DNA from 2 places in the Williamsia sp. D3 genome. Region 1 is predicted to be linked to the other one. Evidence: riboswitches for the same ligand, from Rfam matches in the RefSeq annotation. Region 1 holds a riboswitch; the other holds the start of a gene.

Region 1 (5,945 bases):
CGGTGGCGGCCATCTCGAAGGCGCCCTTGTACCCGTGCCGCTGCATCGCACCGATCCACCGTGGGTTGACGACTCTTGCACGAAAAACTCGTGTCGTCTCCTCGGACAGAGTGCGCGTGCGCACATTGTCGGGCGTGGTGCTGTCCCCGATGTACGCCTCCGGGTCCCGACCGGTCAGAGCGCGAACGGTTGCGACCATCCCGCCGTGATACTGGAAGTAGTCGTCCGAATCGGCGATGTCGTGCTCGCGGGTGTCGGTGTTCTTGGCGGCCACCGCAATTCGCCGATACGCCGACCGCATGTCCTCGACGGCGGCGACACCGTCACGACCTCGCCCGTACGCGTAGCCTCCCCACGCCGTGTACACCTGCGCCAGGTCCTGGTCGGTGCGCCAATCCTTGGAATCGATCAATTGCAGCAATCCCGCGCCATAGGTACCGGGCTTGGAGCCGAAGATCCGGGTCGTGGCCCGGTCGACGTCACCGTGTTCTGCGATGTCGGCCCGGGCGTGTGCGGCAACGAAGTTCACATCGTCAGGTTCATCAAGAGCGGCCACCATCCGGACCGCGTCGTCGAGAATGGTCACCACATGGGGGAAGGCGTCGCGGAAGAATCCGGAGATGCGCACGGTGACGTCGATACGCGGTCGGCCGAGTTCGGCGGGCTCGATGAGGTCGAGGGCGGTGACCCGTCTCGAGGCCTCGTCCCAGATCGGCATCACCCCGAGAAGGGCGAGTACCTCGGCGATGTCGTCGCCCGATGTGCGCATGGCGCTGGTCCCCCACACCGACAATCCGACCGACTTCGGGTACTCGCCATGGTCTTTGAGGTAGCGCTCGAGCAGTGAGTCGGCCATGGCGCGGCCCGTCTCCCACGCGAGCTTGGACGGGACAGCCTTGGGGTCGACGGAATAGAAGTTGCGCCCGGTGGGAAGTACGTTGATCAAGCCGCGCAACGGCGATCCACTGGGCCCGGCGGGGATGAAACCGCCGTCGAGAGCGTGCAGTATCCGCGGTATCTCCTGGTCGGTCTGGCGCAGCCTTGGAACGATCTCCGTTCCGGCGAACTCGAGGATCTGGGCCACCTCGCTGGGGTGCCCGGCAGCCACCTCCGCGACGGTTGTCATGTCCCAGTTGCTCTTCGCGCATGCGGCCACGAGTTCGCGTGCCTGGGCTTCGATGTCGTCGGTGGCACCGCGGCCTGCGGTGCCGTCCTCGACAAGACCGAGTGCCTCCCGTAGCCCGGGCAGGCTCTGTTTCCCGCCCCAGAGCTGACGTGCGCGCAGCATCGCCAGCACCAGATCCACTTCGACGTCATCGGCCGGCGGCTGGCCGAGTATGTGGAGGCCATCGCGGATCTGTACGTCCTTGATCTCGCACAACCAGCCATCGACATGCAGCAGCATGTCATCGAAGACGTCTTCCTCCGGTCGTTCGGACAGCCCCAGGTCGTGATCCATCTTCGCCGCCTGCAGCAGCGTCCAGATCTGCTGTCGAATTGCAGGCAACTTGCCAGGGTCGAGCGCGGAGATGTTGGCGTGCTCGTCCAGCAACTGCTCCAGACGTGCGATGTCTCCGTAGCTCTCGGCTCGGGCCATCGGCGGGATCAGGTGGTCGACCAGCGTCGCATGGGCACGACGCTTGGCCTGGGTGCCCTCGCCGGGGTCGTTCACGAGGAACGGGTAGATCATCGGGAGGTCGCCCAGTGCCGCGTCGGTTCCACATGACGCTGACATCCCGAGCGTCTTGCCGGGCAGCCACTCGAGGTTGCCGTGTTTGCCGACGTGCACCACTGCGTCGGCGCCGAACCCGTTCTCTGCGGCAACCCACCGATAGCAGGCCAGGTAGTGGTGGCTCGGCGGCAGATCGGGGTCGTGATAGATGGCAACTGGGTTCTCGCCGAATCCGCGGGGCGGTTGGACCATCAGGACGATGTTTCCGAATTGCATTGCCGCGATGACGATATCGCCTTCGGGATTGGCCGATCGGTCGACGAACAACTCGCCCGGAGCAGGCCCCCAGTGTTCGATCATCGATTCTTGCAGGTCGGCGGGCAACGTCGCGAACCACTCGCGGTAGTCCCTCGCCGACAGACGAATGGGATTGGCCGCCAATGCTTCCTCGGTGAGCCAATCGGGATCTTGTCCCCCCGCCGCGATCAGCGTGTGGATCAGCTTGTCCGAATCATTCTCTGCCAGACCTGGTACGGCGCTGTCGCCGACTTCCGGTCCGATGTCGTACCCGGCGGCACGCATGGCCTCGAGAAGCCGCAGCAGACTCTGGGGCGTGTCCAGGCCGACCGCATTGCCGATGCGGGCATGCTTGGTGGGATAGGCCGAGAGCATCACTGCGATACGTCGTTGCGCGGTAGGAATATGCCGTAACCGTCCGTGCCGCACTGCGATTCCTGCAACTCGCGCACAACGCTCGGCGTCGGGTCGGTACCAGGGCAGTCCGTCGTCGCCGATCTCCTTGAAGGAGAACGGGACCGTGATGATCCGACCGTCGAATTCCGGGACGGCCACCTGCGTCGCCACGTCTAGCGGTGACATCCCGTCGTCGTTGGCGGCCCAGCTTTCACGAGACGAGGTCAGGCACAGGCCCTGCAGGATCGGCACGTCGAGACGTGCGAGCTGCTCGATGTTCCAATTGTCGTCGTCGCCACCTGCGGACGCCGTTGCCGGTGTGGCTCCTCCCGCCGCAAGGACGGTGACCACCAGCGCATCAGCAACCGCCAGTTGTGCCAGCAGATCGTCGGGAGCAGTGCGTAGCGACGCGCAGAAGATGGGCAGGGCACGGCCGCCCTTGTCCTCGATGGCATCACACAGGGCATGGATGTACGCCGTGTTCCCCGCAAGGTGCTGAGCCCGGTAGTACAGCACCGCGATGGTCGGCCGGCCGTCGGTGTCGGATGGCACCGAACGCTCGAGCAGTCCCCATTGCGCGGTCGCGACGGGCCCCTGGAAGCCGTGGCCGGTCAACAGGACGGTGTCGGACAGGAACGCGTGGAGGTTGGCGAGGTTGTCCGGCCCGCCTTGGGCGAGGTAGTTGTGCGCGTCGGCGGCAACACCGGGGGCGACCGTCGACAACGACATCAGGTCAGGATCAGGTAGTTGCTCGCCCGAGAGCACCACGGTGGGCAGCCCCGCGGCGAGAACGGCGTCGAGGCCTTCCTCCCACATCCGTCGGCCACCGAGGATCCGGACCACGACGAGATCGGCGCCGTCGAGCAGGACCGGCAGATCCTCGCTGACCAGTAGTCGCGATGGGTTGGCCAAACGGAAGTCCGCGCCACTGGCCTTCGCCGTCAGCAGATCGGTGTCCGAGGTGGACAGCAGCAGGATCACGGGGGTTCCTCCTTGCCGGGATCTCGCGCCCAGCGGGTTGGTGTGGCGGTACGGCAACGAGGGTCTGACTCCGGGTCTCCCCGACACAGTGGCGCGACCGCGCCGGATTTCCACCGGCTTCCCCGTTGCGGGTCGGGCTCAGCCTATAGAAGCCCGTAGTCAAGTGACCACGTCTGGTCGTCGATGGGCCGGCCGCCGGTGACCTGCCGATCCGGCATCACCCCACACACGGCCAGTACCGTGGTCCCCATGTCCCGTACCGCCGATCGTTGTCCGGGAGTGTTCTCGGCGCATCCCGCAGCCGACGGTCATCTGGCGCGTATTCGTCTTCCCGGAGGCCTGATAACCCCAGCCCAATTGCAGGCTCTGGTCGTGGTGGCGGACGAGTTCGGGGACGGGCACATGGAACTCACCTCGCGCGGGAACCTGCAGCTACGCGGAATAGCGGACGTGGCGGGCGCGGGCGACCTAATCGTCGATGCGGATCTCATCCCGACGCCGAGTCACGAACGGGTGCGCAATCTGCAACTGTCGGCGTTGAGTGGTCGCCGCGGCGGGCTGCTCGACGGCCGACCGGTCCTCGACCGACTCGACGTCGCCCTTCGCGGAGACAACCTGTTGGCTGCACTGCCGGCTCGTTTCCTCTTCGGCGTCGACGACGGGCGCGGCGACGTGCTGGCCGAGGCACCCGACGTCGGCGTCGTGGCGGTCGACAGCGGGCATTTCGACCTCGTGGTCGCCGGAAGCCCCACCGGCCGGCAGGTCACAACAGATCGCGCGGCCGTGACCATGCTCGATGTGGCTCACGCGTTCCTCACCGACCGTGCGGACGAGTGGCGAGTACAGGACCTTGATGCGTCGCCGACGATCACAGGATTGCTCGAAGGTCTTCCCCGAACTCGACCGCATACGCCTCCCGCCCCGCCGTCGGAGCCGCTGGTGGGGTGGCTCGCGCAGGACGACGACCTCATCTCGTTGGGTTCGGTGGTGCCTTACGGTCGCTTGTCTGCGCGCATCGCCGAGTTCCTTGCTGCCATCGAGCGCGACATCTACCTCACGCCGCGCAAGGAAATCCTCGTCTGTGATCTGACGGACGGAATGGCGGACACGGTGGTGCGGGTGCTGGCCCCCATGGGTCTGATCTTCGATGCAACGTCGCCGTGGACGCGGGTGAGCGCCTGCTCTGGATTGCCGGGATGCGACAAATCGCATGCCGATGTGCGCGGGGATCTCGAGCAATATCTGGCGATCGGCGACCAGTCCGTTGGCAGCCGCGAGCACTGGGTGGGCTGCGAACGCGGCTGTGGATCGCCGCACGCTGCTCACATCCGGGTGCAGGCGACCCCGGTGGGGTACGAACGCCGAGCGTTCTGATCGACCAACTATGGTGGCTTTCACCATGTACACCTACATCCGTGACGGCGCGGAGATCTACCGTCAGTCGTTTGCGACCATCCGCGCCGAGGCCGATCTGGCCGAGTTCGATGACGATCTGTCCCAGGTCGTCGTGCGGATGATTCATGCCTGCGGTCAGGTGGACCTCACCGACGATGTGCGCGCATCCCCGGGGCTCGTCACGGCGGCGCGCGGCGCGCTGAACCGAGGCGCTCCCGTGCTGTGCGACGCGAACATGGTTGCGTCCGGGGTCACCCGCAAACGTCTGCCTGCCGACAACGATGTGCTCTGCCTGTTGACCGATCCGACCACGCCGCAGTTGGCGGCGGACCTGCAGACCACCAGAACCGCTGCGGCGGTGGAATTGTGGCGGCCTCGACTGGAAGGGGCGGTCGTGGCCATCGGGAACGCGCCCACGGCCTTGTTCGCCCTGCTCGAATTGATCGATGCCGGCGGGCCTCGACCTGCCGCCGTGATCGGGGCTCCGGTGGGCTTCATCGGCGCCGCCGAGTCGTGTGCAGCACTGGCCGAGCGCGACGACATCGAATTCTTGACCGTGCTCGGCCGCCGCGGCGGCTCCGCCATCACAGCTGCGGCCATCAACGCGTTGGCATCGACGGTGGAGTGACATGGCAGTACAGGGAAAACTCTGGGGCGTCGGGATCGGCCCGGGTGACAGCGAACTCGTCACGGTGAAAGCAGCCCGCATCATCGGTGAAGCAGACGTTGTCGCCTACCACTGCGCTCGACACGGCAGGTCGATCGCACGATCGGTGGCCGAACCATATCTGCGCTCAGCCCAGCTCGAAGAAAAGCTGATGTATCCGGTGACCACGGAGACGACCGATCATCCGGGTGGGTACCGAGGGGCGCTCGACGACTTCTACACCGAAGCGGCTGATGTTCTCGCGCAGCACCTGTCGGCCGGTCGCTCGGTGGCACTGCTGGCCGAAGGAGACCCGCTCTTCTACAGCTCGTACATGCACATGCACAAACGGTTGGCTAGCCGGTTCGAGACCGAGATCATCCCCGGTGTCACGTCGGTCAGCGCATCGGCGGCGGCCACCGGGTTGCCGCTCGTGGAGGCCGACGAGACGTTGACGGTGTTGCCCGGGACGCTGCCGAAGGACGAATTGGTGCGGCGCCTCGAGGACAGTGACGCCGTCGCGATCATGAAACTCGGGCGCACCTTCCCCGATGTCGT
Region 2 (5,945 bases), on a different contig from region 1:
ACTAGCGATGACATCGACGCCGTAGGCGCTGTCATCGGTGAAGTGGTCTCCCGCGCCCGCGCCGCCGGGATGGCCACGGCAATGGCAGGAGAGCGCTGATGCGAGTACTCGCAGCAATGAGTGGTGGTGTCGACTCGGCGGTGGCTGCCGCACGGGCGGTGGCCGCCGGACACGACGTGGTCGGGGTACACCTGGCCCTGTCCACTGCGCCCGGCGCACTGCGGACCGGATCCCGAGGTTGCTGCTCGCGGGAGGACGCGTCTGATGCCCGGCGGGCCGCGGATGTTCTCGGAATCCCTTTCTACGTCTGGGACTTCGCCGACCGCTTCAAAGATGACGTCATCGACGAATTCGTTGCGGCGTACGCGGCCGGGCAGACCCCCAATCCCTGCCTGACATGCAACGAGAAGATCAAGTTCTCGGCTCTGGCCGAACGCGCCATCGCCCTGGGCTTCGACGCAGTTGCCACCGGCCACTACGCACGGCTCGAAGGCGGCCGGTTGCGTCGGGCGGTCGACGACGACAAAGACCAGTCGTACGTGCTCGCCGTGCTGACGCCGGAGCAGCTGTCGCGGGCGATGTTCCCCGTGGGCGACACACCCAAGGACCAGATCCGGGAAGAGGCCGCCGCTCGCGGCTTGTCCGTTGCCAACAAGCCCGATTCACATGACATCTGCTTCATCCCCACCGGTGACACCCGGGCGTTCTTGGGTGCCACGATCGGTGTCCGGCCCGGCAAGGTCGTCGACGCCGACTCCGGCGCCGAACTGGCCCAGCACGAAGGCGTCCACGGGTTCACCATCGGACAGCGCAAGGGGCTCGGTATCGATGCACCGGCTGTCGACGGCAAACCGCGGTACGTGACCGAGATCGATCCCGACTCCGGAACCGTGACGGTGGGTTCCTCCGAGCATCTCCAGGTGTGGACGATCACCGCCCGCAAGGCCATCTGGACGTCCGGACACACTCCCACCGAACCGTTCGAGTGCATGGTCCAGGTCCGGGCACACGGCGGATTGGCGCCGGCCGTGGCCGAGGCCATCGAGCTTGAGCCTTCAGACGGTGTCGACGGACAGGGCCCGGGTATCCGCATCACCCTGCGCAGCCCTCTCACCGGGGTTGCCCGCGGGCAGGCGGCGGTGCTGTACCAGCCAGATCCGGTGTCGGGCGACCTGGTCATCGGCAGCGGACGAATCGCGGTCACCGGTTCGGTCCCGTCGGATCTCGTCAGCAGCGCCACCACGTGACCGTCCTGCCGGCCGGCACCGGAACCGGTGTCGGATCGATGCCGGGTACCGATCCGATCGAATCCGCGGGCATCAGCCTGGGCGAGTGCGAGCTGGCGTTTCTGCCCGAACTGCCGCAGCGCGGGCTCGGGGCCGACATGATCGGGCGGTCGGCTGCCCTGCTGGTGGACATGCCGATGGACACCGTGGCCTCCGGCTACCGCCTGTCGGCACGCAAATCCGGATTGACCCGCCGCGCGCGTGACTTTTTGAACGCCGACCTCGACGCCTTCGAAGAGGCCTGGGAGCGTGCCGGGATGGCCGCGACCGACCGCTTCGTCAAGGTGCAGGCGTGCGGCCCGTTCACATTGGCCGCGTCGGTGGAACTGCGCAACGGTCACAAGATCCTGCACGATGCCGGAGCGTGGTCGGATCTGGTGGATTCGATGGCCGAGGGCCTGCGAGTGCATGCCGACGAGGTCGGTCGCCGCACCGGAGCTCAGGTGATCGTCCAGATCGACGAACCGATGATCGGGCGGGTGATCGAGGGCTCGGTGGAGCCGCTCACCCGTTTCGACATCATCAGGCCCGTACCCGTCGCTGTGCTCGCCGAGAAGTACGACGGCTTCATCGACGTCGTCGGCAGGCCTGTGGTGATGCACGACTGCTCGGCGAACCTTTCGTGGGAGCTGTTGGAGCGCACCAGATTTGCTGCGGTCAGTGTGGATCTCGCCCAGATCCGCACGGCGGACCTCGACGGTATCGGGCAGCTGCTCGACGAGGGTCGGGACGTCATCCTGGGCGCCGTGCCGACAGCTGCCCCCGCAACCGAACTCGCCGCAGAACAGGTGGCCGCGTCGTGCGCCGCTCTGACCGACCGAATCGGGCTGTCCCGGAAGGTCCTGGCGGAGCAGGTGGTGATCAGTCCCGCGTGCGGTCTGGCCGGTGCCGATGCCGCCTGGGCGAAGACGGCGCTCTCGCTGTGCACCACAGCGGCGGCCGGCTTGCTTGCCGACCCGACCGCGGTATAGCGACCCGGCCCGGTCGATCGGGAACATTCATCGTCTGCGCAGCCTCTGATGAGGTATGGACAACTTCGCCTGCCGCGCACGGATATGCGCGAAACCGACGCGGGTTCGGACCGCGATGCAGGGCGGCACTTTCATCTGGCCGCTCCCGTGCCATGGCCGTGACGATGCGGGGCCCCAGCCCGCCGAGGACGGTGATGAGTTCGGCCCCGGCGCAGCAACCGAGCGATGACGTCAGGTCAGTTCGTCGGGTCGCTCGCCGGCGTCGAGCCGGGCGATCAGCTTCTTGGTCGCGACAGAGCGGTAGCTGGCATCGAGTAGTTCGGCCACCTCCGTCCAGTCCGGCCGTGCCGACAGGTCGATCCCCATCCATCCGTACGGTCCCACGTACGCCGGATAGAAGAATCGCGAGTCTTGATCCAGTGCAACGCGTTCGGTCTGTTCGACCTTGAACAGGAGCGATTGCTCGAATTGCGGTCCACCTTTGACCCCGCCGCCGTACATGCCGAACATCTTCCCGCCGCGGAACGTCGGGCGACCGTGTGCGATCTTCTCCGTCGCATCCGGGAACGCGAGTGCGATGGTGCGCAGTCGAATCAGAACCGGGTCGTCTTCGGAGTACATGATCGGGTGGGGCATGGCGACAGTGTAGAACCGGTGTCTGTTCGGGTGCCGGTGAAATGTTAGGTTGACCGGGCGTTGGTTTCCGTCGGTCAGTGACCGGCGGATCGTAAGAGGGAATCCGGTGAAGATCCGGAACTGCCCCGCAGCGGTGAGTGGAAACGAACGCGGTCACCAGCACTGGGTGTATGCCTGGGAAGCGACCGCCGGTAGGAGACACCGAACGTACGGTGCCATGTCCACGAGTCCGAAGACCTGCCAACGCGACCGCGCCGCCGGCGTGGTCGCCCGTCGACTCCGAGGGACACGGTTGACGCGGTGATGGTGCGCTCGCGCGCGCCTTCATTCGCTGACGCATGCGTACGGGTCGACCGGCATCGGGTACAGCGGAAAGTGCGGCGATGCGCCCTCATTCGGTGACTGCGTTGGTGGTCGGGTTGTGTTTTGCGCTGGTCGCAGTGTCGGTGGTGGCACTCATGTTCGGTACCGTTCACGTTCCCTGGCGCGACACCACCTCGTTCCTCTGGGCCGAGTTGGTCGGAGGCGCAATACCGGCAGACGACGTGCCCAATTACCGGATAGTGGTCGATTCCAGATTGCCGCGACTGATCGTGGCAATGTTCGTCGGCGCCGGACTCAGTGCTGTGGGTCTGCTCGTACAGGCGATGGTGCGCAACGCATTGGCAGACCCGTATGTCCTCGGGATCTCCTCGGGGGCATCCGTGGGCGCAACCGCGGTTGTCCTGTTCGGCACTTTCGGTGCGCTGGGTATCTACGCGCTGAGTACCGCAGCGTTCCTGGGCGCCCTCGGTGCCACCGCCCTCGTGTATCTGATGGCGAGATCGGCAGCCGGATTGGTGCCCCTGCGGCTCGTGTTGACGGGAACCGCGCTCGGATACGGTTTCTCGGCGGTCACCACCGTGCTGATCTTCATGGCACCGCAAGGTGACGGTGCGCGCAGCGTGATGTTCTGGCTCCTGGGGAGCCTGTCGGGCGTCAGCTGGGGCGTGGTTCCACTGGTGGTGGTCGTCGCCGCGGCGGGAATGGTGTCCATTGCCCTGTGTGCGCGACGCCTGAACGCGTTGTCGATGGGCGACGAGGTCAGTGCCGCACTGGGACTGAACGCATCGCGGTTCAGGATCCTCCTGTTCGTCATCGCGGCCGCGATGACGGGTTGTTTCGTGTCCGTGTGTGGCGCGGTCGGATTCGTCGGTCTGGTCGTCCCACACGTGGCGCGACTGCTCGCCGGCGCCGATCACCGGCGACTCATCATCGTGACGCCCTTGCTGGGCGCCGTCTTCCTCGTTTCTGCCGACCTGTTGTCGCGCACGGTGGTACCGCCACAGGAACTGCCACTGGGGGCGATCACCGCAGCAGTCGGGGTACCGGTGTTCGTGTTCTTGATGAGACGCCGTGATGCATCGATGGTGCAGATCTGATGCGCGTGCAGTTCGATCACGTGGACGTCGAGATCGGCGGCCGTCTGGTGGTGGGCGACATGAACCTGACCGTCGGGGCGGGTCAGTTCGTCGGGATCGTCGGGCCCAACGGCAGCGGCAAATCCACGACGCTGCGCTGTCTGTATCGGGCGTTGAAACCGTCCGACGGTCGTATCGTGGTGGGTGAGCGCGACATTCGTGCCATCAGCATGCGCGAGAATGCCCGTCAAGTGGCCGCGTTGACCCAGGACAACACCTTGCATTTCGACTTCACAGCGCGCGAGGTGGTCGCAACCGGGCGATTGCCACACAGCGGGATCGTCGCCCGCGACCGTGTCGCCGAAGACGAGGCCATCGGGGAGGCGATGGACAAGGCCGATGCCGGGGATCTGCGCTCGCGATTGTTCTCCTCTCTGTCAGGCGGCGAGAAGCAGCGGGTGCTGATCGCCCGTGCTCTGGCCCAGGAACCACAGGTGCTCGTGCTCGACGAACCGACCAATCATCTCGACGTGCAACATCAACACGGCGTGCTCGGCGCGGCAAAAGGGTTGGGCATCACGGTGATAGCGGCATTGCACGATCTCAATCTGGCCGCGCAGTACTGCGACCGTGTCCTCGTGCTCGTCGACGGCGCGGTGGTGTGTGCCGGAACCCCTCAGGAGGTCTTCACCGAAACCGTGATCAACCGGTGGTTCTCGATCGGCTGCCACATCGTCGCCCATCCCCGCCTCGGCGTTCCCCAGATCATCTTCGACGGTCTCAACAGGACCGTGTCCGACGGGAATTTCAGGGCCGTCTCCGACGGGGATTTCAGGGCCGTCTCCGACGGGCACAAACCGGTGCCGAATTGCACACCCCACGCCGTTCACCACGAGGAGAGCTGAATGTACCGAAATCGCTGTGCCCTTATGATGATCGCGATGGCGGTGGCAGTCAGCGCGTGCGGCGCCGCCGTGGAGCAGAAGACCCCGTCCGGCGGGCCCACGGTGACGGTCACGAATTGCGGTGCGCCACTCACGGTCTCCGGGACGCCCACCCGGGTGGTGACCAATGACACCGGCATCACCGAGATGATGTTCTCGCTCGGACTGGCCGACCGGCTCGTCGGGTACACCACCTATCCCAGCAAGGAACGTGACGTCCAGACCTCGCCCTGGAAGGCGGATTTCGAATCGACTCCCGAACTCGGTGAGGCCTTCACCCGGGAGATCGTGCAGGCGGCCGACCCCGATTTCGTCTTCGCCGGGTGGAATTACGGCTTCCGGGAGTCGACCGGTCTGACACCTGACTGGATCAAACAGATCGGCGCCGTCCCGTACCAACTCACCGAGGCGTGTCGTCAGCCCGGAACAACGCGCCGCGGGATCATGGCGCCGTTCGATGCCCTCTATGCCGATCTGGAGAACCTCGGTGACATCTTTGGGGTCCGCGAGCGTGCGGACAACCTGGTGGAGGAGTACCGGAACCTGGTGCGCGGTGTGAACGCGGCCGTGCCGCGAGACCGTGACCCGGCCAGGGTCTTCCTCTTCGACAGCGCCGCCCCTGAACCCTTCACCTCGGGCAGAACCGCTGCACCCCAACAGATCATCACCGAGGCCGGTGGGTACAACATCTTCGATGACCTGAACGAC

The links. Region 1 has a riboswitch for cobalamin ahead of cobN (cobaltochelatase subunit CobN). Riboswitches for the same ligand answer to the same signal wherever they lie in the genome.
Region 2: linked by a shared signal. The riboswitch ahead of W823_RS55795 (iron ABC transporter permease) and the one ahead of cobN (cobaltochelatase subunit CobN) in region 1 are both predicted to bind cobalamin.

The regions. Positions count from the first base shown of each region.
Region 1 is NZ_AYTE01000026.1:53,177-59,121, forward strand. Features, by position in the region: gene cobN (cobaltochelatase subunit CobN) at 1-3,346, opposite strand, end outside; cobalamin riboswitch at 3,386-3,520, opposite strand; gene cobG (precorrin-3B synthase) at 3,596-4,720, shown strand; gene W823_RS45365 (precorrin-8X methylmutase) at 4,746-5,369, shown strand; gene W823_RS45370 (precorrin-2 C(20)-methyltransferase) at 5,371-5,945, shown strand, end outside.
Region 2 is NZ_AYTE01000049.1:36,314-42,258, reverse strand. Features, by position in the region: gene W823_RS55815 (cysteine desulfurase family protein) at 1-99, shown strand, start outside; gene mnmA (tRNA 2-thiouridine(34) synthase MnmA) at 99-1,247, shown strand; gene W823_RS55805 (vitamin-B12 independent methionine synthase) at 1,244-2,257, shown strand; gene W823_RS55800 (MmcQ/YjbR family DNA-binding protein) at 2,489-2,893, opposite strand; cobalamin riboswitch at 2,938-3,153, shown strand; gene W823_RS55795 (iron ABC transporter permease) at 3,277-4,314, shown strand; partial or broken gene W823_RS55790 (ABC transporter ATP-binding protein) at 4,314-5,069, shown strand; gene W823_RS55785 (ABC transporter substrate-binding protein) at 5,226-5,945, shown strand, end outside.